One region of the Pontibacter korlensis genome, then DNA from elsewhere that is predicted to be linked to it. Evidence: riboswitches for the same ligand, from Rfam matches in the RefSeq annotation. Region 1 holds a riboswitch; each other region holds the start of a gene.
The links. A riboswitch is a leader RNA that binds a small molecule or an ion and turns the genes downstream of it on or off. The one in region 1 is predicted to bind S-adenosylmethionine.
Positions count from the first base shown of each region.

Region 2: another riboswitch for S-adenosylmethionine. It lies ahead of PKOR_RS14030 (ATP-grasp domain-containing protein); the one in region 1 lies ahead of metH (methionine synthase).
Region 3: another riboswitch for S-adenosylmethionine. It lies ahead of PKOR_RS12940 (phosphoadenylyl-sulfate reductase); the one in region 1 lies ahead of metH (methionine synthase).
Region 4: another riboswitch for S-adenosylmethionine. It lies ahead of PKOR_RS20970 (Na+/H+ antiporter NhaC family protein); the one in region 1 lies ahead of metH (methionine synthase).

Region 1 covers NZ_CP009621.1:1,407,860-1,412,860, reverse strand. The annotation lists gene rplU (50S ribosomal protein L21) at 536-844, shown strand; gene rpmA (50S ribosomal protein L27) at 915-1,184, shown strand; SAM riboswitch class I at 1,438-1,542, shown strand; gene metH (methionine synthase) at 1,617-5,001, shown strand, end outside.
Region 2 covers NZ_CP009621.1:3,276,512-3,281,512, forward strand. The annotation lists partial or broken gene PKOR_RS14020 (glycoside hydrolase family 172 protein) at 1-505, shown strand, start outside; gene PKOR_RS14025 (LLM class flavin-dependent oxidoreductase) at 695-1,714, opposite strand; gene PKOR_RS14030 (ATP-grasp domain-containing protein) at 1,717-2,700, opposite strand; SAM riboswitch class I at 3,044-3,146, opposite strand; gene PKOR_RS14035 (gamma-glutamyl-gamma-aminobutyrate hydrolase family protein) at 3,288-4,214, opposite strand; gene PKOR_RS14040 (amidoligase family protein) at 4,199-5,001, opposite strand, start outside.
Region 3 covers NZ_CP009621.1:3,004,108-3,009,108, forward strand. The annotation lists gene PKOR_RS12930 (sulfate adenylyltransferase subunit 1) at 1-514, opposite strand, end outside; gene cysD (sulfate adenylyltransferase subunit CysD) at 516-1,424, opposite strand; gene PKOR_RS12940 (phosphoadenylyl-sulfate reductase) at 1,481-2,200, opposite strand; SAM riboswitch class I at 2,522-2,623, opposite strand; gene PKOR_RS12945 (hypothetical protein) at 2,783-3,502, opposite strand; gene PKOR_RS12950 (ThuA domain-containing protein) at 3,854-5,001, shown strand, end outside.
Region 4 covers NZ_CP009621.1:4,874,377-4,879,377, reverse strand. The annotation lists gene PKOR_RS20980 (DUF819 family protein) at 1-646, shown strand, start outside; gene PKOR_RS20975 (N-acetylmuramoyl-L-alanine amidase) at 856-1,776, opposite strand; SAM riboswitch class I at 1,950-2,052, shown strand; gene PKOR_RS20970 (Na+/H+ antiporter NhaC family protein) at 2,265-3,641, shown strand; gene PKOR_RS20965 (DUF58 domain-containing protein) at 3,726-5,001, opposite strand, start outside.

The DNA.
Region 1 (5,001 bases):
TATATCCTGACTTCAAATATATAGAAATGAACTTGATTTGCGGGGCGAAAGTTGTTCAATTTATGCACACCCACTCAGCGCTCTGTTTTGGCTGATTTTAGTGGTAATTCACACCGTTATCCACATTGCAATCCACTTATATATAAAGTGATAAATATTGTAAATGCTATATGTAATCGGTGTTAAGTGCATTTTGCGCTGCTTTGAGCTGTGTAATTATAGTGTAAGAGAGGGTGTTGCAGTTGCAAACAGAGGTGTGTGTCTGTAGTTAAGGGGTTGTTTGGCTCTGCCAGGCATGCTTTGGGCAACTTTTGTGGAAAAGTTTGTTTTGGAGTTTTGGCTGCAACTGCTTGTTGCAAAACATCTTATGCAGGGTTTTGAGAGTTTTCCAAAAATGACACGAGTTTATGCACAAAGTTTTCCACAGTATTGTGAAAGGTAAATGAAGTGAGAACAAATTGTTATACAAGCCGTTGCAAATATCAAAATGAAGCCGTACTTTTGCGGACTAAACTTTAAACATACATTGAAGCTGATGTACGCAATTGTAGAAATCGCAGGTCAACAGACCAAAGTAGAGAGCGGTAAGTTCATCTACGCTAACAAGCTTTCCGGCAATGAAGGTGACGCCGTTGAGTTCGCCAATGTTCTTCTAACTGATGACAACGGTACAATCACTGTTGGCGCTCCTTTTGTGGATGGTGTTAAGGTAACTGGCAAAATCCTAGGAGACGTTAAAGCTGACAAAGTGCTTGTTTTCAAGAAGAAGAGAAGAAAAGGGTATAAGAAGTCTCGCGGCCACCGCCAGCAGTATACCAAGGTTCTTATCGAAAACATTGGTTAAGCAGTAAGAAGAAATTAATCGTAGAACTTTTGGGTTTAGGTTTCCTAACCCAGTTAAATAGTAAAAGAAAATGGCACACAAAAAAGGCGTTGGTAGTTCCAATAACGGCCGCGAATCGCATTCTAAACGACTTGGTGTTAAGATTTACGGTGGCCAGGACATTATTGCAGGTAACATCATTGTAAGACAAAGAGGTACTGCGCACCACCCAAGCACAAACGTAGGTATAGGCAAAGACCATACTCTGTTTGCACTGGTTGATGGTACTGTACAGTTCAGAAAAGGTAAGAAAAACCGTTCTTACGTTTCTGTAGTTCCTAAAGTAGAGGCAGAAGCTTAATTTAGCTTTACCACTATAGAAAAGAGGGATGCCGCTCAGGTGTCCCTCTTTTTTGTTTTTAGGCAGCGGAAAGCAACAAACCAGTTTTACTGGCGTATAAATAACAAAGAGGTTATAGGTAATAAATTAAACCTCTTCAAGAAAAGGGACGCATCAGTGTCCCTTTTCGCATTTATGGCCTTCTCAGAAAAAGTAAAGGTGTGCCTGGTGCAACAAATATTTACTTTCTACGGATATCCCATTATATTTGCATCTCTTATCAAGAAAGACTGAGGGATAGGGCCCGATGACGTCTTAGCAACCATGTATAAAGCTTGGTGCTAACTCCCTCCTGGTGCATTGCCAGGGAAGATAAGATTGCTCCTGCCTAAACTCAGGTGTCCTTCTTGATAAGTTGTGTAGAAGACTTAGAGAAGAAAGAAGACACCGAAAATGACAAAACATCCCATTCATAGTTTGCTGAAGGAGCGTGTGCTCGTGCTGGACGGCGCGATGGGCACCATGATTCAGCGTTACCAGCTTTCAGAAGCAGATTTCCGTGGCGAACGCTTTAAAGATCATCCCAGTGACCTGAAGGGCAACAACGATCTGCTCTCCATCACCCGCCCGGACATTATCAAGGCCATACACGTGGAGTACCTGAACGCTGGTGCCGATATTGTGGAAACCAACACTTTCAGCGGCACCAGCATTGCCATGGCCGATTACCATATGGAGGACCTGGTGTATGAGTTGAACTATGAATCGGCCAGGCTGGCACGCGAGGCAGCAGACGAGGTAACAGCGCAGAACCCGGACAAGCCGCGTTTTGTAGCCGGCGCCATTGGCCCAACCAACCGTACAGCTTCCCTTTCCCCGGATGTAAATAACCCTGGCTACCGCGCCATCACTTTCGACCAACTGGTGGAAGCTTACTATGAGCAGGTGCGTGGCCTGGTGGATGGTGGCTGCGATGTGCTGCTGATAGAGACGGTGTTCGATACGCTCAACTGTAAGGCTGCCCTTTTTGCCGCAGAGCAATATGTGCAGGATGGCGGCAAAGAGCTGCCCATCATGGTGTCTGGTACTATTACCGATGCCAGCGGCCGTACCTTGTCTGGCCAGACGGTAGAGGCATTCTGGAATTCTATCTCGCATGCTCCTATCATCAGCATTGGTTTTAACTGTGCCCTGGGGGCGCGCCAGCTGAAAACACACATCCAGGAACTGTCGCGTATTGCGGATGTGTATATCAGTGCCTACCCGAATGCCGGTCTGCCAAATGCCTTTGGCGGTTACGATGAAACGGCAGATGAAATGGGTGCTATTGTAGAGGAGTACCTGCAGGAAGGCCTGATAAATATATTAGGTGGCTGCTGCGGTACCACACCGGATCATATCCGGCGCATTGCAGAACTTTCTGCCAAACATAAACCACGTGTCGTTCCTGAGCTTCCTGCTTACTCGCGCTTCAGCGGACTAGAACCGCTTACCATTACACCGGAAACCCTGTTTGTGAATGTGGGCGAGCGCACGAACGTAACCGGCTCCAAAAAATTTGCCCGCCTGATTGTAAACGGAGAGTTTGAAGAGGCTCTTTCGGTAGCGCAGCAGCAGGTAGAAGGCGGTGCCCAGATCATCGACGTGAACATGGACGAAGGTATGCTGGACTCTGAGGAGGCCATGACCAACTTCCTGAACCTGATTGCCTCCGAGCCGGACATAGCTAAGCTGCCGATCATGATCGACTCGTCTAAATGGACGGTCTTGGAAGCAGGCCTGAAGTGTGTGCAGGGTAAGTCCATCGTCAACTCCATCTCCTTAAAAGAAGGCGAGGAGAACTTTAAGCAGCAGGCCCGCAAAGTGCGCCAGTATGGCGCTGCTGCCGTTGTGATGGCATTCGATGAGGAAGGCCAGGCCGACACACTAGAGCGAAGAATTGAAATCTGCGGACGTGCTTACCGCATCCTGACAGAAGAAGTAGGTTTCCCGCCACAAGACATCATTTTCGACCCGAATATATTAGCCATTGCCACCGGTATAGAAGAGCATAACAATTATGCAGTAGAATACCTGGAGTCGGTAAAATGGATAAAAGCTAACCTGCCACACGCGCTAGTGAGTGGTGGGGTAAGTAACCTGTCGTTCTCATTCCGCGGTAATGACCTGGTGCGCGAGGCCATGCATACAGTCTTCCTGTACTATGCGGTGCAGGCCGGCATGGACATGGGTATTGTGAACGCCGGTATGCTGGGTGTTTATGACGAGGTACCTGTAGAGCTGCGCGACCTGATTGAGGACGTCATCTTCAACCGCCACCCGGATGCGACAGAGAAACTGGTAACCTATGCAGATACCATCAAGGGCAAAGGCAAGGGTGCTGCACAGGCGGACAACAGCTGGCGCAAAGTGCCTGTGGAAGAGCGCCTGAAGCATGCCCTGGTAAAAGGCATTGTAGAATTTATAGAAGAGGACACCGAGGAAGCACGACAGAAAGCCACTAAAACCTTAGAGGTGATTGAAGGTCCGCTGATGGCCGGTATGACCGTAGTAGGCGACTTGTTCGGTGCCGGTAAAATGTTCCTGCCACAGGTCGTGAAGAGTGCCCGTGTGATGAAGAAGTCCGTAGCGTACCTGCTGCCGTTCATGGAGCAGGAGAAACTGGCATCCGATACCTCCAAATCAACGGCAGGCACCATCCTGATGGCGACCGTGAAAGGCGACGTACACGACATCGGCAAAAACATTGTGGGCGTGGTACTGGCCTGTAACAACTATGAGGTGATTGACCTTGGCGTGATGGTGTCGCTGGATAAGATATTATCAGAGGCCGAAGCACAGAAGGTGGATATCATTGGCCTGAGCGGTCTGATTACGCCTTCACTGGATGAAATGGTGTATGTGGCGCAGGAGATGGAACGAAGAGGCATGAAGATTCCCCTGCTGATTGGCGGAGCCACTACCTCCCGCGTACACACAGCCGTTAAAATCGCGCCGCAATACAGCGGGCCGGTGGTGCACGTGCACGATGCCTCCCGTAGTGTAACCGTAGTAGGTAGCCTGCTGGGCAGCAATAAAAAGGAGTATGTGGCCGAAATCAGAGCAGAATACCAGAAGCTGCGCGAAGATCACCTGAGCCGCACCAAAGAGCGTTCTTTCGCCACCATTGAAGAAGCGCGCGCCAATAAGCTCAAGGTAGATTGGGAGGCCACACAGCCAACGAGGCCAAGCTTCCTGGGCACCAAAGTGTTTAAAAACTATCCGTTGTCAGAAATCGTGCCTTACATTGACTGGACTCCGTTCTTCCATACCTGGGAGCTGAAGCGCCAGTATCCGAAGATTCTGGATGATGCAGAATACGGAGCAGAGGCGCGCAAACTGTTTGCCGATGCGCAGCAACTGCTGCAGGAGATAGTGGACAATCAACTTTTGGAAGCACGTGCGGTGGTAGGTTTCTATCCTGCCAACGTGGAAGCCGATGATACCATAGAAGTCTATGCCGATGATTCACGTGAAAACATGCTCACGGAGTTCCACACGCTGCGGCAGCAGGGTAAGAAAGGCGGCAATGTGCCAAACCTGGCTTTTTCTGATTTTGTGGCGCCGAAAGAAACAGGCAAACAGGATTACATCGGCGGGTTTGTAGTTTCCACTGGCTTTGGTATTGAGAAGCTGGTAGAGAAGTACGAGGCTGACCACAATGACTACTTGTCCATCATGGTGAAAGCACTGGCCGACCGTTTAGCCGAAGCCTTTGCCGAACTGCTGCACGCCAAAGTTCGCAAGGAACTGTGGGGCTATGCACCGCAGGAAAACCTGGACAATGAGGGGCTAATTA
Region 2 (5,001 bases), 1.9 Mb from region 1:
GGTAGACCCTATCAAGCCCACACCTGTAGCTGAGCTGTATGGTTTTGAAATTCCTTACCAGGTTTACCGCAAACCTGGCGTTATAGAAGGGGAGAGCATGCAGATCGAAGATAACTCAGGTGGATGGGCCACAACAGATGTGTTTGCGGATGAAAGGATATTTGACCGAGTAAGCGGCCATAAAATACTTTTATGGCACGGAGATCCTAAAAAAGAAAACAAGCTAACCACTACGTTCAAAGTTGATAAACCAGGTACCTACAGCGTAAAAGCGCAGGTGGTAAAGTCTCCTGAAGGAGGTAAGTTTGGAGTGGCGCTAAATGGGCAGCAGGTAAAGAAAGAACTCAACTTTAAGTCTGAAGTAGCCCCAGGTAAAGCAGAGGTAGTTGACCTTGGCACCTTTGAGCTGAAGCCAGGAAAACAGGTAATGGAGTTTAAGTGGATTCCGGCAGAGGGCTTCGGGGAGAAAATGATGATCGACTACATTGATCTGAAACTTATGTAAAAAGCAAAAACGGCCATTGTTGTGGGGCTGGAAGATCCGAAGCGGTTAGCCTATACTAATAAAAAAATCCCTGCCGCTACAAGAGCGGCAGGGAAGGTTAGGCTTAGTTTATGTTTGTTTAAGGTGAGCCAATATGTGTACTGAGAGCAGGAAAGCAGTAAGCTGGTCCCTGCTCCAGCAAGGTTAGTCTTAAGCTACAACATTTATGATTGTCTCAGAGAAGCGCTCCATTTCTTCTAACTGAGGGCTGCACTGCAGCAGGAAAAAGTCTACTCCTACAGCCTCAAACTCTGCAATACGGTCCTGTACCTGGGCAGGTGTACCCAAAAGTCCTGAGCGCAAGCCACGGTTTGATACAGAATAATCCTGCAGGGTAAGCTGTCGCTCTAACTGCGTACCCGAAATCCACTGCTGCATATTTTTAAAACCAGCATTAGACTCTTTCACATTAGTGATGCGGTCTATTTCCTGCTTTACCTCCTGCTCAGAATTACGGATAATGCTGTAAGCAGCAACTCCGAACTTCATTGGAGGCAGTCCCCATGCTTCGCGACGGCGCTTCATGTCGTCGATACGCTTACCGATGAGCTCAGGCGAATCGCCGTGCATGACGTAGCCATCGCACTGCTTGCTGATGAGCGTCTTAGCAGCCTCTGATTCACCACCTGCATAAATGAAGGGCTTTTTCTTCGGCTTTGGCTGTAGTACGTTGTCATCTACTTTGTAGTACTTGCCTTCGTAGGAGAAGTGATCCTGCTCCCAAACACCTGTGACCACGTTCAGCCACTCTTTTGTGCGGGCGTAGCGGTCATCGTGCTCTTCAAAGTGTAGTCCATACTTGGTGGCCTCATCCTTCCACCAGGAAGACACTACGTTCAGGGACAGCCTGTCGCCACCGATCTGTGCTATGTTAGCTGCCTGCTTGGCAAGTATAGCCGGGTTATGAAAGGTAGGTCGTACGGCTACCATTAGCTCCAGTTTCTCTGTTACTGCCGCTAGTGCCGCTGCCGTTGACCAAGCTTCCAGAGATGGTGCCTGTTCGCCTTTAATATCATTCAGGAACAGCTCAGCAATCAGGGAAATGCTGTAGCCCCAGTCTTCGCTTCGCTGCGCCAGCTTTTTTACATAATTCCAGTCCGACGACATACTTTCGTCTTCTACGTTTCGAAGCCAGCCGCCAAATACCGGTAACCAATATCCGTACTCCATGCTTATACCTCCTCCTTCTTTAGCTGAGCTTTCTCTGCAAGGAAGTCAACAAGTTTAGCGTGGGGGTTAAAGCCGATCACATTAACAGCATCAGCCACGAAGTTAGAAAGGGCATTCACATCGTAGTAGTAGATCTGGCCGTCACGGTCATCTACAGTATACTCAATGCCTCCAACGTCGATGCCAGCTTCCTGCACAATGCGCTCAATAGCGTCAATTACTTCCTGCTCAGGTGTAAAGGCTTCTACTTTCATGCCGTTCTTAGGAGCATCGATAGCACATGCGTTCCGTACCAGTTCTTTACCACCGGTAGTCTGGCAGATGTCGGCAGGGCAGAGGTTAAAGCTTTCGCCGGAAGTATAAACCTTGATGGCATACAGAAACTTGCCTCCCAGAGTCTCCACACGGTTAATGTGGCCACCACGAGCAGGAATAAACTCCTGTACCAGGGCAGTGTGGTCTATACCTAAGGCTATTTGACCAGAGGTTACAGCCAGTGCTAACTCCTCCTGAGAGTCGAAACGAGTAATACCTGCACCGCTACCACCAATGTTGGCTTTTACCACGATAGGGAAGCGAAGTCCTTCAGCAGCCTTTACAGCCTGCGAAGCATGGTTGATTACGCGGGCTTTCGGGTAAGGCAGACCCAGTTTCTCCAGCAGTGACATTTGCAGTGCTTTCGAAGTTTCGTACTGGAATGCTTTGTAACCATTAATGACGGTTACACCTTTTGCCTCCAGGTGTGCCAGCAGGTTTAAAGTATAGAAAATGCCTTGCTCGTTGTTGCGCAGGTAAGCAGAAGGGCTCATGCGGTTGAAGAACAGGCTGTAGTTCTGCTCCGGAGAAGCAAGGTCATAAGTATGTTCTGCTGCATTCAGGCGCTCAAAAGCGATGCCACGAGCATCAAGCTCGTTAAACAAAGGGCGGAACCACTCCTGGTGCTCATGAAATATAGCTATTGGTCTTTCTGATTGATTAGTCGACATAAGTCTGAGTTTAAAGTATAAATGAGTTTATAAGGGTTCTTAAGGACTTCCTGCAGCATCAACCTGGCAGGAAACAGGCTACTAAAATGCTTGGGGCTCAGGGTGTAGCATTGTTAGGATCTTTCTGCAGCAAGTGCAAAAAAGACAAAGCTATCCCTTGGGGCTACGTGTAAGAGGTGTTATGGCCTAAATAGAATTATTGCGACAACAGCTCTTGCAGCCGGGCTAGCAACAACAGCAACAACAAGTATGAGAATAGATAGAAGATGAACCGAAAGAAAGTGATGTAATTCGGTTTTGTAAGTTACCCGTAAGGTTGTAAGCTGAGATTTTCATGTTAACCAATTTATATCCCCTAAATTTTTTAGGCAGGAATTAGCACCTGGTTTAGTAACTGGTTGCTAGAAGTTCTTAGAGCCTGTTCTCTCCCTTCTTCTTTATAAATCAAATACGGTGTAGGTATTATGACTTTACGGTTGCAAAGTTGCAAGCAGAATTTTTTATTTCCAAATGTGAGGAAAAAAAATGTAGCTACATCAATCTTGTTAAGCCAAAATTCACTCTAAATGAAAAAGTAATTATGGCTTTTACTCCTGCTTTATTGATGCCTCTTCTATTTCTTTCAAGGCTTCGGCTCTTGGTTCGGCCAGGGCTGCCTGCATATCCTGTTCTTCTATCTGCTGGTTAACTCCTTTGGCCTGTTGCACCAGTGCTTTGAACAGCCTGCGGTGTAATTTGCTCTGTGGCAGGTATTCAGGGTGCCATTGCACGCCAATCATGAAATCCTGCACGGTATGTTCTATGCCTTGCACTACCTGGTTTGGTTCACGGGCAACTATGTCGATTGCTTGACCAGGCTCTTTCACAGCCTGGTTATGCAGCGCATTTACCTCTAATTGTTGTGTTCCTAATACGCGCTCCAACTTACTTCCCGGCTTTATGTGCACTTTCTTCACAGGAAACACACTCGCAGGATTAGGTTCCTCCATGTAAAATGAGTTTATACTTCGGTAAAGCGTTCCCCGGAAGTATACGTTCATTAGTTGGGCTCCGCGGCAAATGCCCATAACCGGAAGTCCTTTTTTTGTGGCCTGGTCCAGCAGCTGAAACTCCAGGTGGTCACGTTCACGGTCCAGGCCAAAAGACAGCTTCCGGCTCATGAGCTTGCGCACAAAAAAGACTGCCGGATACCACACCCACCGGACGAATCGGCCCACGCGTCGGAAAATGTTTTTGTTGGGCTGCCTTAGCGTTTGTTGCAGGTAATCATCTATCACATGTTCCTGCTCATAAGTGCTGGGATCCACATCGGCACCGCCGCCTATAATCAGGGCCTGCAGGCCGTCTGCAGTACGAGGTCTGGAAGGAGTGATACGAACAGGCCATCCACCAGCAAGCAATACCGACAGGGCGGTGAAGAACCAGGCAGCGCCTCCTCCCTTGTCAGGTCCCGTTATACCGATGGTAGGTCTGTTGCGGTCTATCTTATACTTTTGCTTTAGTAGGTTAGCCATTGTTCTGTTCTTTTAATCCATCTGCTCTCGAATCCGACAAGGGTGTCTTCTTTCAAGGCGATGTACTCCTGGCAAAGTTGGTGCACTTTTTCCCGGTTGTAAGCTAGTTCTTCTATGAATACCCAGTTGTTCCATTCCTGGGCCAGTGTCCAGTCGGGCTGCGCAACGGAGCTGTTGGGAAGCCTGTAATGGAAAGTTTTCCGAGCCTTCACCTTGCCTATATCAGAGTAGCTTTCCAGCAAATCGTTTCTTAAGGCAGCAAACAACGGGTACAAGTCTAATGGGCGGTTGCGGTCCGGGTTATATACATGATAATCTTGTATAAGCTCAGATAGATCTGGGTGGTAAGAAGTATTTAATGCCAGCTCCACATACTCGGTAGGGTATGGGTTTATAAACGGGCTCATTTTACGAGCCAGGTCAGTCTTGCCTTTCTGCAGCAACCACGGGTAAAGCAGAAGAAAAGCGCGTAAGTAGGTAAGTATAGTTTCGACGTCGGCAGCAGGTACCTCTACATTAATATGGGTGCCAAATGCATTGGTAATAAATGATTCTGTTCCTTCCGCACGGCGGTCGTAAAGAGCTTTTCTAAGTTTTTCCAATTGGTCCAGTTTAGTGCAAGGCACAGGGGGGCAGGCAATCTCATTGGGAATCACCTTCGATATGATACTACTCAACGTTTCTTCTACCTCATCCTCTAGCGTACCCGAACCTAGTTTAACATCTTCTATATGAATATTGAAAGTTTCGAACACACTTTTGTAGCGCTTCTCCGTGAGTAGCGTTA
Region 3 (5,001 bases), 1.6 Mb from region 1:
CCTTCGACTTCAGCTTTTTAGCAAACTGCTTGTAATCCTCTACAATCTGGTTGTAAACCTGCTCGTCGTAACCAACCAGGTCCATCTTATTGATACAGATTACCAGGTGCGGGATACCCAGCAGCGTAGAGATAATAGAGTGACGGCGTGTCTGCTCTTGAACTCCTTTGCGTGCATCTACCAGAATGATGGACAGGTTTGAGTTAGACGCACCCGTAACCATGTTTCTAGTATACTGAATGTGGCCTGGCGCATCAGCAATAATGAATTTGCGCTTCTCTGTAGAGAAATACTTATAAGCCACGTCGATAGTGATGCCTTGCTCACGCTCTGCCTTTAGGCCATCTGTCAGCAAAGAAAGGTCTATCTGTCCATCCTCGTTCAGGCGGCCAGAGCTTTCGATAGCTTCCAGTTGGTCTGCAAATATCTGCTTTGTGTCGTAGAGCAGGCGACCGATTAATGTGCTCTTGCCGTCGTCTACGTTGCCGGCAGTTATAAATCGTAGTATGTCCATCTTAAAAGTATCCTCCTTTCTTACGGTCTTCCATCGCTGTTTCCGACAACTTGTCGTCGATGCGGGTAGCTCCACGCTCACTAATCTTTGACTCCAGAATCTCGGCAATTACGGCGTCGATATCATATGCTACCGACTCCACAGCTGCTGTACAGGTCATATCGCCTACAGTACGGAAACGTACCTGCTTCTTCACCACCACATCGTCCGGCTCCTGGTAAATGAAGTCAGACCATGCCATCAGTTTTCCATCACGCACCAGGCACTCGCGCTCGTGGGTGTAGTAGATATGTGGTAATGCGATACCTTCGCGCTTAATGTAGTTCCATACATCAAGCTCTGTCCAGTTAGAGATGGGGAACACACGCACGTTTTCGCCTTTGTTGATGCGGCCGTTGTAGATGTTCCAAAGCTCTGGACGCTGGCGCTTCGGGTCCCACTGACCAAATTCGTCTCGTACAGAGAAAATACGCTCTTTGGCACGGGCTTTCTCCTCATCGCGACGTGCTCCACCAATGCAGGCATCAAAACCGAATTCCTCTATAGTCTCCAGCAGGGTGTGTGTCTGCAGCGCATTGCGGCTGGCATAACGGCCTGTTGGCTCTGATAGGTTCTTGCGCTTGATCGTATCCTCTACATTGCGAACGATCAGCTTTTCACCAAGGCGCTCGGCTAGCTCATCGCGGTAACGAATGGCCTCAGGGAAGTTGTGGCCAGTGTCGATGTGTACCAGCGGGAATGGGAATTTACCTGGTCTAAATGCCTTCTCAGCCAGTCGTACCAGTGTAATTGAATCTTTACCGCCCGAAAAAAGCAGGGCTGGCTTTTCGAACTGCCCCGCTACCTCACGCATAATGTGGATGGCTTCTGCCTCCAGCTGGTCGAGGTAATCCAGATATCTCTTGTCCATATTTTATGATTAACAAGCGGTTGTATGTACCACTCTTAACTCTTGAAATCTTTAACTTATCTTGCGTGCAAGCCGCACTCTTTTTTCGAGTTGTCTTCCCACCACCAACGGCCGGCACGGAAGTCTTCTCCTTCCAAAATGGCACGTGTACAAGGTGCGCAACCTATACTTACAAATCCTTTGTCGTGCAGCGGGTTGTAAGGGATGTGCAGTGCTTTAACAGCAGCACGTACCTCATCCAAAGTAAAATCAAGCAGCGGGTTATACTTGATGAGCTGGTGGCCTTCGTCCCATTCCAGTAACTGTAGGTCCTGGCGTGCACCAGACTGCTCGGCACGGATACCTGTTACCCAAATCTGTACACCTTCCAGGGCACGGTTTAGCGGCTCCACCTTACGTATGTAGCAGCACTGCTTGCGATCATCGATAGAGTTATAAAAGCTCATCGGACCTTTCTCGTTCACCAGCTGCTCTACAGCCTCGTGCTTCGGGAAGTATACTTCTATCTTTTTGCCATAGTGGTTGTTCGTCTTGTGCAACAGTGTATAACTCTCGTTAAAGAGGCGACCTGTATCAAGTGTAAACACCCTAATTGGCAGGTTATTTTCAAATATATAATGTGTGATGAGCTGATCTTCTATGCCAAGGCTGGAGGAAAAGGCTATGCTGCCATTAAATTCCTGAGCCAGCCGGCGCAGTCCTTCCTCAGCCGTAAGGCCAGAAAGAGCGGCACGTAAACTATCTAGTTTAGCCAGCAATTCTTGTGATAGATCCATGGAATATATATTAATCTCTTTGAAAACTAAGTTTGTAACTAGGGTTTCCAGTTTAGAGCCATAACTATGCCACTAAGCTCAAGGAGCATGAAGTGTGCCTGCTTATATCCGGTAAAGTAAAAAGAAGAAAGCGGCTAAAAAAGACGTCGTAAAACTGGAATGGTATAGGTGAGAAGTGCACGCTTAGCACATACAACAACAGCAACAGCAATTCTGCTGCAGAAGAGCAGATGTTGGGACAAAGGCAACTGATGCGGTGGCTGTACCACTGCTTGCCATACGTGTAGCTGATGTAATGTTGTAGGTTTGCATTGCTTTATCAATTTATATGCCCCGGCTGCCGGGCTAGGAATTGGCACCTTACCATTTTGGAGGTTGCCAGAGGGTCTCAGAGCCTAGTCTCTCGCCTCTTCTTTATAAATTTTTACAGACGTAACGTCCATTGGTGATACTAATGCAAAATTAGGGCTTTTTCTGAGATGTGTAACCTTTTATGTAAAATATTGTGAAACAGCCGCTAAAATTAGGCAGGCAAGAGCGTAGCAGCTCTTACCTTAGGCCTGTATTGCTTTTGATTATACTCTAAGCAGCAAGTTGAGTTACATATTTTACAAGCGAACGCTTGGCAATTGGCAGCAGCGACTGCTCAACTGGTACCGGTATTTTGGCCACAGCCACAAAGGTGGCGGGGTTAGGTAACTTCTGGTTCTCCCGTATAAGCTGTGCCTTTAAGTGCTCATGGGTAAGAGCCAGCCCACGGCGCACAGTCTGCAGGTGCTTCGTATTAATGCCCCTGTACTTTTCATAAGTGTTTTCAAAAACAGTAATATGATACACGTACACCTGTGTCTCTTTGCCAGGGAAATTCTCCAGGAAGAGGTAGCCTTCGTTATGGTAGATAGGAGTAATGCCCACGGGGCTGAACTCCAGGTGTCGCTCCACAAAGTCATAGAGTTCTTTCCCCTCCTCCAGTGTTTGGCTAAAGCGTGGCGTGGCATACTGTATGATCTCTTCAATTTGCGCCATTGTCTCGTCGTCCTCCACAATTTTCTCATACACTAGCTCCAGCTTTTCGAAGTCGGCGCGGCTAATACGTTGCGGAAACTGCTCATATACCAGGCGCTTATGCTCTTTTACCTGTAACAGGTTCCGGTAGTGCATGATTAGGTCTGAGAAAATAGGGTACAGGCGCTGCTCTCCAAACTCATTTTTGGCGGCCTGCAAGTATGCCAGCAGCATGTATTTTTTGTACTCAAAGTCTAAAAGTCCCTCAGTGAGCCAGTTGATAGGTAGGGTGTTCATAGGCCTTCAACTTTAGTGTTTATACTTGTGATATTAAACGAAAAAAAAGAGGGTGAGGGTTGAGGAAAGTAAGTGCTCAAAAATTAGTACCTGTAATGGTGGGTTTTAAGTGAATAGTAGTATTTTTACCTGTAGAGACATTTATTCTGCAAGACTATGTTTGCAAAACCACAACTATGAAATGCATTCCACGCATAGCTTTTTCCTGAGGAAGTAGAAGAAGCAGTTTCCAGGTGACGTTAGCGGCTGAACTGACACCTTGCTAGCTGCCTCACAAGACTGAAGCGTGGCTGTACCTAATAGCCATTTTGAAACGAAAAAATTTCACCAACAAACACCCTTAAATTCTAAATGATAGCAAAAGTCCCAATAAAGAAGGCATTTTACCTGTTTGCGGTGTGCCTCTTTGCTGTCTTTTCCTGTAGTGATAAGCGTTCCGGTGATCCGAAGGTGCTTGTGTTTAGCAAGACCAGCGGGTTCCATCACAACTCTATTGCAGCAGGAAATGCCGCCCTTATAAAATTAGGTCTAGAAAATGGCTTTCAGGTAGACACCACTACCAATGCCAACATGTTCCATGAAGACTCTCTTAAGCAGTACTCTGCGGTAGTGTTTCTTAACACTACCGCAGATGTGCTTAATCACTACCAGGAAGCTGACTTTGAGCGCTACATTCAGGCCGGTGGTGGTTTTGTGGGTATCCACTCTGCCACAGACACTGAGTACGAGTGGGGATGGTACGGCAGATTGGTTGGCGGCTACTTTAGCAGCCACCCTGAGACGCAGGAGGCTGTACTGCATGTAGTGGATAAAAATCATGAGGCTACTGCACACCTGCCAGAGGAGTGGAAGAGAACTGACGAGTGGTACAACTTTAAGAACCTGAACCCGGAAACTAAGGTGCTGTTAGCTATAGATGAGAGCAGCTACGAAGGCGGTACTAACGGCGATAACCACCCAATGGCTTGGTACCACGAGTACGATGGTGGCCGTGCATTTTATACTGCTTTAGGCCATACAGATGAGTCTTACCAGGATCCGCAGTACCTGAAGCACGTACTGGGAGGCATCAAGTATGCGATCGGTGAAAATAAAGAGCTGGACTATGAGCAAGCTACCTCTAAGCGTGCGCCAGAGGCTGACCGCTTTGTGAAGGTGCAGCTGAACACTGGTGCTTTCTTTGAGCCTACTGAGATGGCTATTCTGCCGAGCCTCGACATCCTGGTGGCACAGCGCCGTGGCGAATTGATGCTGTACAACAACAAAACAGGTGATGTAACGCAGGTAGGTGCGCTAAATGTGTACCATAAAACAACCATACCTGATGTAAACGCAGAGGAAGGATTAATGGGCTTAGCAGCTGACCCTAACTTCAGCAAGAACAACTTTATCTATCTGTTCTATAGCCCTGCGGATACCTCTGTAAACCGCTTGTCGAGGTTCGTGTTTAAGAATGGTAAACTGGATAACTCCTCAGAAAAAGTTATTCTGCAGTTTTA
Region 4 (5,001 bases), 2.0 Mb from region 1:
TGACAGCCGACCAATAAGAGAGCTGGAGGAGCGTCTGGAGGGTTTGCAGGCCGGTAAGCGTGTAATGCCGACAGTTACGACTACCATGGTGCTGTTGGGCGTAGCGTTTGGCTTTACGGGCCTTTCGCATTTCTTTGCTGATATTATCGCGCCATACTTTGCAGAGAATTTTCCTCAACTAGAGACCTACTCCATTACGAGCGGCTTTTTTTGGCTGGTGATTATTGCGACTACAGCTGGTCTGGCACTGTCGTTTACCAAGGCTCGTGAACTGGAGGGATATGGCGCCTCCCGCTTTGGCTCTCTTTTCCTGTACTTCCTGGTAGCTACCATTGGTATGAGTATGGACCTGGGAGCTGTGCTGGATAATCCAAAGCTGTTCCTGGTAGGTATGTTCTGGATTGCATTCCACATCCTGATCATGTTGGTTGTGGCACGCATCATCCGTGCTCCATTCTTCTATGTAGCAGTAGGCAGCCAGGCTAATATTGGTGGTGCAGCTTCTGCACCGATTGTAGCAGTGGCCTTCAACAAATACCTTGCTCCGGTAGGTGTTTTACTGGCTGTGCTTGGTTATGCAGTAGGTACTTATGGGGCCTACATCTGCGGATTGATGCTACAGTATGTTTGGAACTTGCTGGCTTAAATAGTTAGAAAGTTATAGAGTTGAAAAGTTAGAAAGTTGTAAGGCTGGAGAGTTGTCAGCCCGAAAAATAGCGGAGGTTTTTCACTCAAAGTTTAACAGAACGGCCCCGGTGGGAGAGAAGCTTCTCCTGCCGGGGCCGTTCTGTTTTTATAGCCTAAGGTAAACTTTGTTTTTGCTTACCAGCTTACAAAGTCATTCTGTACATAGACCTACAGGTACTTCTGATACAGGTTGTACAGTACAGCCTTGTCTCGTTCAGTAAGTTCCATGTTCACCTCATCCTGTATAAAGTGAAGCTTGAAAGCACGTATGGCTGCTGGCAAATCGCGGGTATCATAACCTATAATGCGGAGCGCCTCTTTAGGATTGAAGTGTGGAGGTATGGTTGCAATTGTATCCAGTGGCTGAAGTATAAGTGCAGGTTTTGTACCAGTGCTATCGAGCACTGTTATGGGGGCTGCAGGCTGCAGGTACTCTTCTACAGTATCCTCATCGTACCATAAGCCGAAACCATTTTCAGCCAGCTTTTTCCAGGGGAAGGTCTGGTTTGGATCTACCTTGCGAACCGGTGCAATGTCAGAGTGCCCGATAAAGTTCTCTGTGGGGATGTTATGCGTTTTCTTCAGCATAGCCAGTACTTCCAGCAGGCTGTTAATCTGAGCATCCGAGAACGGTTCTGCCCCATTATTATCCAGCTCTATACCAATAGAGGAGGAGTTGAGGTCCGTGTTATTGCCCCATCGGCTGTTGCCACCATGCCAGGCACGCAGATTGTCGTTCAGCATGTGGTATACCTTACCATCCCGACCAATAACATAGTGTGCGCTAACACTGGTTTTCGGCATCGTAAAGGTTTTTAAGGTATGGTCGGTTGAGTTTTGGGCGGTGTGGTGGATGACCACAAAATTGGCCCTGCGCATGTTAAAATTAGTGGTGCCTACCCAGTAGTCACCCTGCTGCAGTTGCTCCTCGCCGGGGTTAGTGGCTGGTACTGTGCGTAGCTGTTTGGCATATGTTTTCAGCTGTTTCTTATGTGCTTTGTTGGTGCTGGCATAAGGGTTTTTGGAACAGCTAAACAGGCAGGTGCTGGCAAGCAGAAGAGAGAAGAAAGCAGTAGAAGTATAGTTCATTGTAGTTGGTGAGTAAAGGTTGGTTCAAACTATAAACTTGCTGGAATTTACATTCAGATGCAAGTTTAGACAATGAACTATAGCTGTAGTGGCATATGATTCTTTGTAGAATTCGTGCCCATTAGTTGATTTTCTACTGTTGCTGCCTTTACCTTTGCCACATCTTTATGCAAGATTTATAAAGAAGAGGGGAGAGAGCAGGCTCTGTGAACCTCTAGCAACCACGGCCCAGGCCGTAAAGGTGCTAACTCCTGCCCAGCTTGGGACCTATAAATTTTAACCTAATGCACCTATTACATCAGCTTTCAGCTACTTCATTTCGTGCTCATACTGCCGTAACAGCTTCCATTACTGTCTGCTGTTGTTGTTATTGTTGCTGAGGGTGCTTTCCTTATTTGGCCGCTGAGCTTTAGCCTGTCTTAGCACAGGTCTTCTCCGTAAATTTTATACTTTAAATTGGAGCGTGGTGTGCAGCTTGCATGTTGCGTATGCTATTACATACCGTTCGCTCCACCATTTACATGCAACATATTCAGAAAACAGGGGGATGGGCCCTGGTGCCTTTCCTTGTGTTTGTACTTACTTTTTTAGGTGCAGGCATTTTATTAAACGACTTCTATGCGCTGCCAGCACCTGTGGCAGTGGTTTTAGGTATCATTTCGGCTTTTTTTATTCTTCGTGGATCTACTGAGGCTAAGGTAGCAGCTTTGATTCAGGGGTGTGGTGATTCAAAGATCATTACCATGTGCCTTATTTACCTGCTGGCAGGTGCGTTCGCCACAGTTACAAAAGTTGTAGGAGGAGTGGATGCTACAGTTAACCTTGGGTTGAGCGTGTTGCCGGTGCAGTACCTTGGTTTGGGAGTGTTTCTGCTGGCAGCTTTTCTGTCAACAGCTACGGGTACCTCGGTAGGTGCCATTGTGGCGCTGGGGCCAATTGTGGTGGGCCTGGCAGAGCAAAGCCATACTTCGCTGCCACTGCTGTTAGGAGCTTTGTTGGGCGGTGCGATGTTTGGTGATAACCTTTCCTTCATCTCCGATACTACTATTGCTGCTACCCAAACACAGGAGTGCAGCATGCGCGATAAGTTCAGGGTGAACATCCTTATTGCTGGCCCAGCCGCTCTTGTAACGATTGCGTTACTCCTGATAACAGGCCTTAACACGGCAGGGGCAGGAGCGGGGCTACTACCAGAGCTGCAGGACTTCTCGTTCTGGCAGATAGTGCCTTACCTGCTCGTGATTGTTTTGGCTATTTCTGGCGTTAATGTTTTTGTGGTACTTATACTTGGTACACTGGCCTCCGGGGCTGTAGGGTTGTGGCAGGGGCAGTTGGAGGTGCTGCAGTTTGGCCGCAGCGTGTACGAAGGCTTTACCGGTATGACAGAGATCTTCCTGCTTTCCATGCTAACTGGTGGGCTTGCAAAGATGGTAAGCGAGGCAGGTGGCATTGCCTTTCTGTTACAGCGGGTAAGCAAGGCTACACGTGGTTTCCGTTCGGCACAGGTAGGCATAGGCGCTTTGGTTGGTGGCACGAATACAGCTATTGCCAACAACACGGTCTCTATAGTGGTAACGGGGCAGGTGGTAAAGGAAATAAGCCAGAGGTATGCCGTTGACAAGCGCAAAACTGCCGCCTTAATGGATATATCTTCCTGCGTTGTACAAGGACTTTTACCTTACGGAGCACAGATCCTGATCCTGCTTAGCTTTACAGAAGGCAAGCTAAACTTCCTGGACCTCTGGGCAAATGCCTGGTATCTATACCTGTTGCTGCTGTTTAGCCTGTTAGCTGTCTATACCCCTTTTGTAGACAACTACTTAGCAAAACAACCAGCTGCTGAAACAGCAGTAGCTACTTCATAGCCTTTTCTCTCACCTTACAACAACATACTTTTCTAACTTTACTAACCTTAACCAAAACGGGAGACAATCTATGTCTCCCGTTTTTTATATCAGGCCACGGGCTTTTAGCTCCAGGTATTTGTTGATTGTGTTAACTGTCAGGTCTTTCGGAGGAGTGAGGATAGTATGTATACCATGCATCTGAAGTTCCTTTACTATTTGCCGCTTATCGTGGGCAAACTTTTCTGCAATGGCTTTGGTGTAAACCTCCTCTGTATTTGCAGCGCGTTGGTGCAGTAAGCTGTGCAGTTCAGTATTCTCAAAGAAGATGACTACGAGCAGATGGCGTTTGGCCATGGCCCGTAAGTACGGTAACTGGCGCTGCGCCCCATTCAGCGTCTCAAAGTTAGAGAACAGCAAGAGGAGACTACGCTGCTTTATGCTATGGCGTACAGTAGTGTAGAGGCGTTCGTAGTCCGTTTCCTGGTACAGCGTTTTCTGGTTGTACAGCAGCTCCAGGATAAGACGTAGCTGGCTAGCCTTTCGCTCAGCAGGTAACATATTGCTGATGGTATGGGAGAAGGTGATCACACCCGCCTTATCCTGTTTCTTTAGAGCGATGTTAGAAACAACCAGCGACGCGTTGATAGCGTAGTCCAGTAGGCTTAAACCTTCAAAGGGCATCTGCATAACACGGCCCTTATCAATCAAGCAGTATACTTGCTGCGACTTTTCATCCTGATAGCTGTTTACCATCAGTTCGGCTTTGCGAGCTGTGGCTTTCCAGTTAATGGTGCGTTGGTCGTCGCCTGCCACGTATGGCCGTATCTGCTCAAATTCTGAGCTCTGACCAATCCGGCGTATCTTCTTTAAACCAGCTTCGTGCAGCCTGTTGGAGATAGTGAGCAACTCATACTGACGCATCTGTATAAACGACGGATACACCGGTACTTCCTGGTTCTGAGCGAACTTGTGCCGACGTTTTACCAGACGAAGCACGCTCATAGCAAACACATTGATCGCGCCAAAGCTGTAGCTACCCCGCTTGGTTGGCCTTACCGTGTAGTGAATAATGTGCGTTCGGCCAGTCGGAACATTAGCCTTGAAAACGCTGTCCCGTTTCTGAAGCTGGAAAGGCAGTTCGTCTATCACCTCTGCGTATAAGGTAAAGTTATACTTGTTCTCCAGGTACAGGTACACATCGTTCTCGCTGCCGTTGGAGAGTTTTTCCTGCATACTGCGGCTAGCGTAAAGACCTTTGTTGTTGCTATAGAGCAGCAACAGATCCACTACCACAAGCAGAGCCAGCACTGCCAGCGCTACCTTGGCTATAACCAGCAGCACCGGTACGAAAAAGGCAAGCACAAAAAGGTAAGCCAGG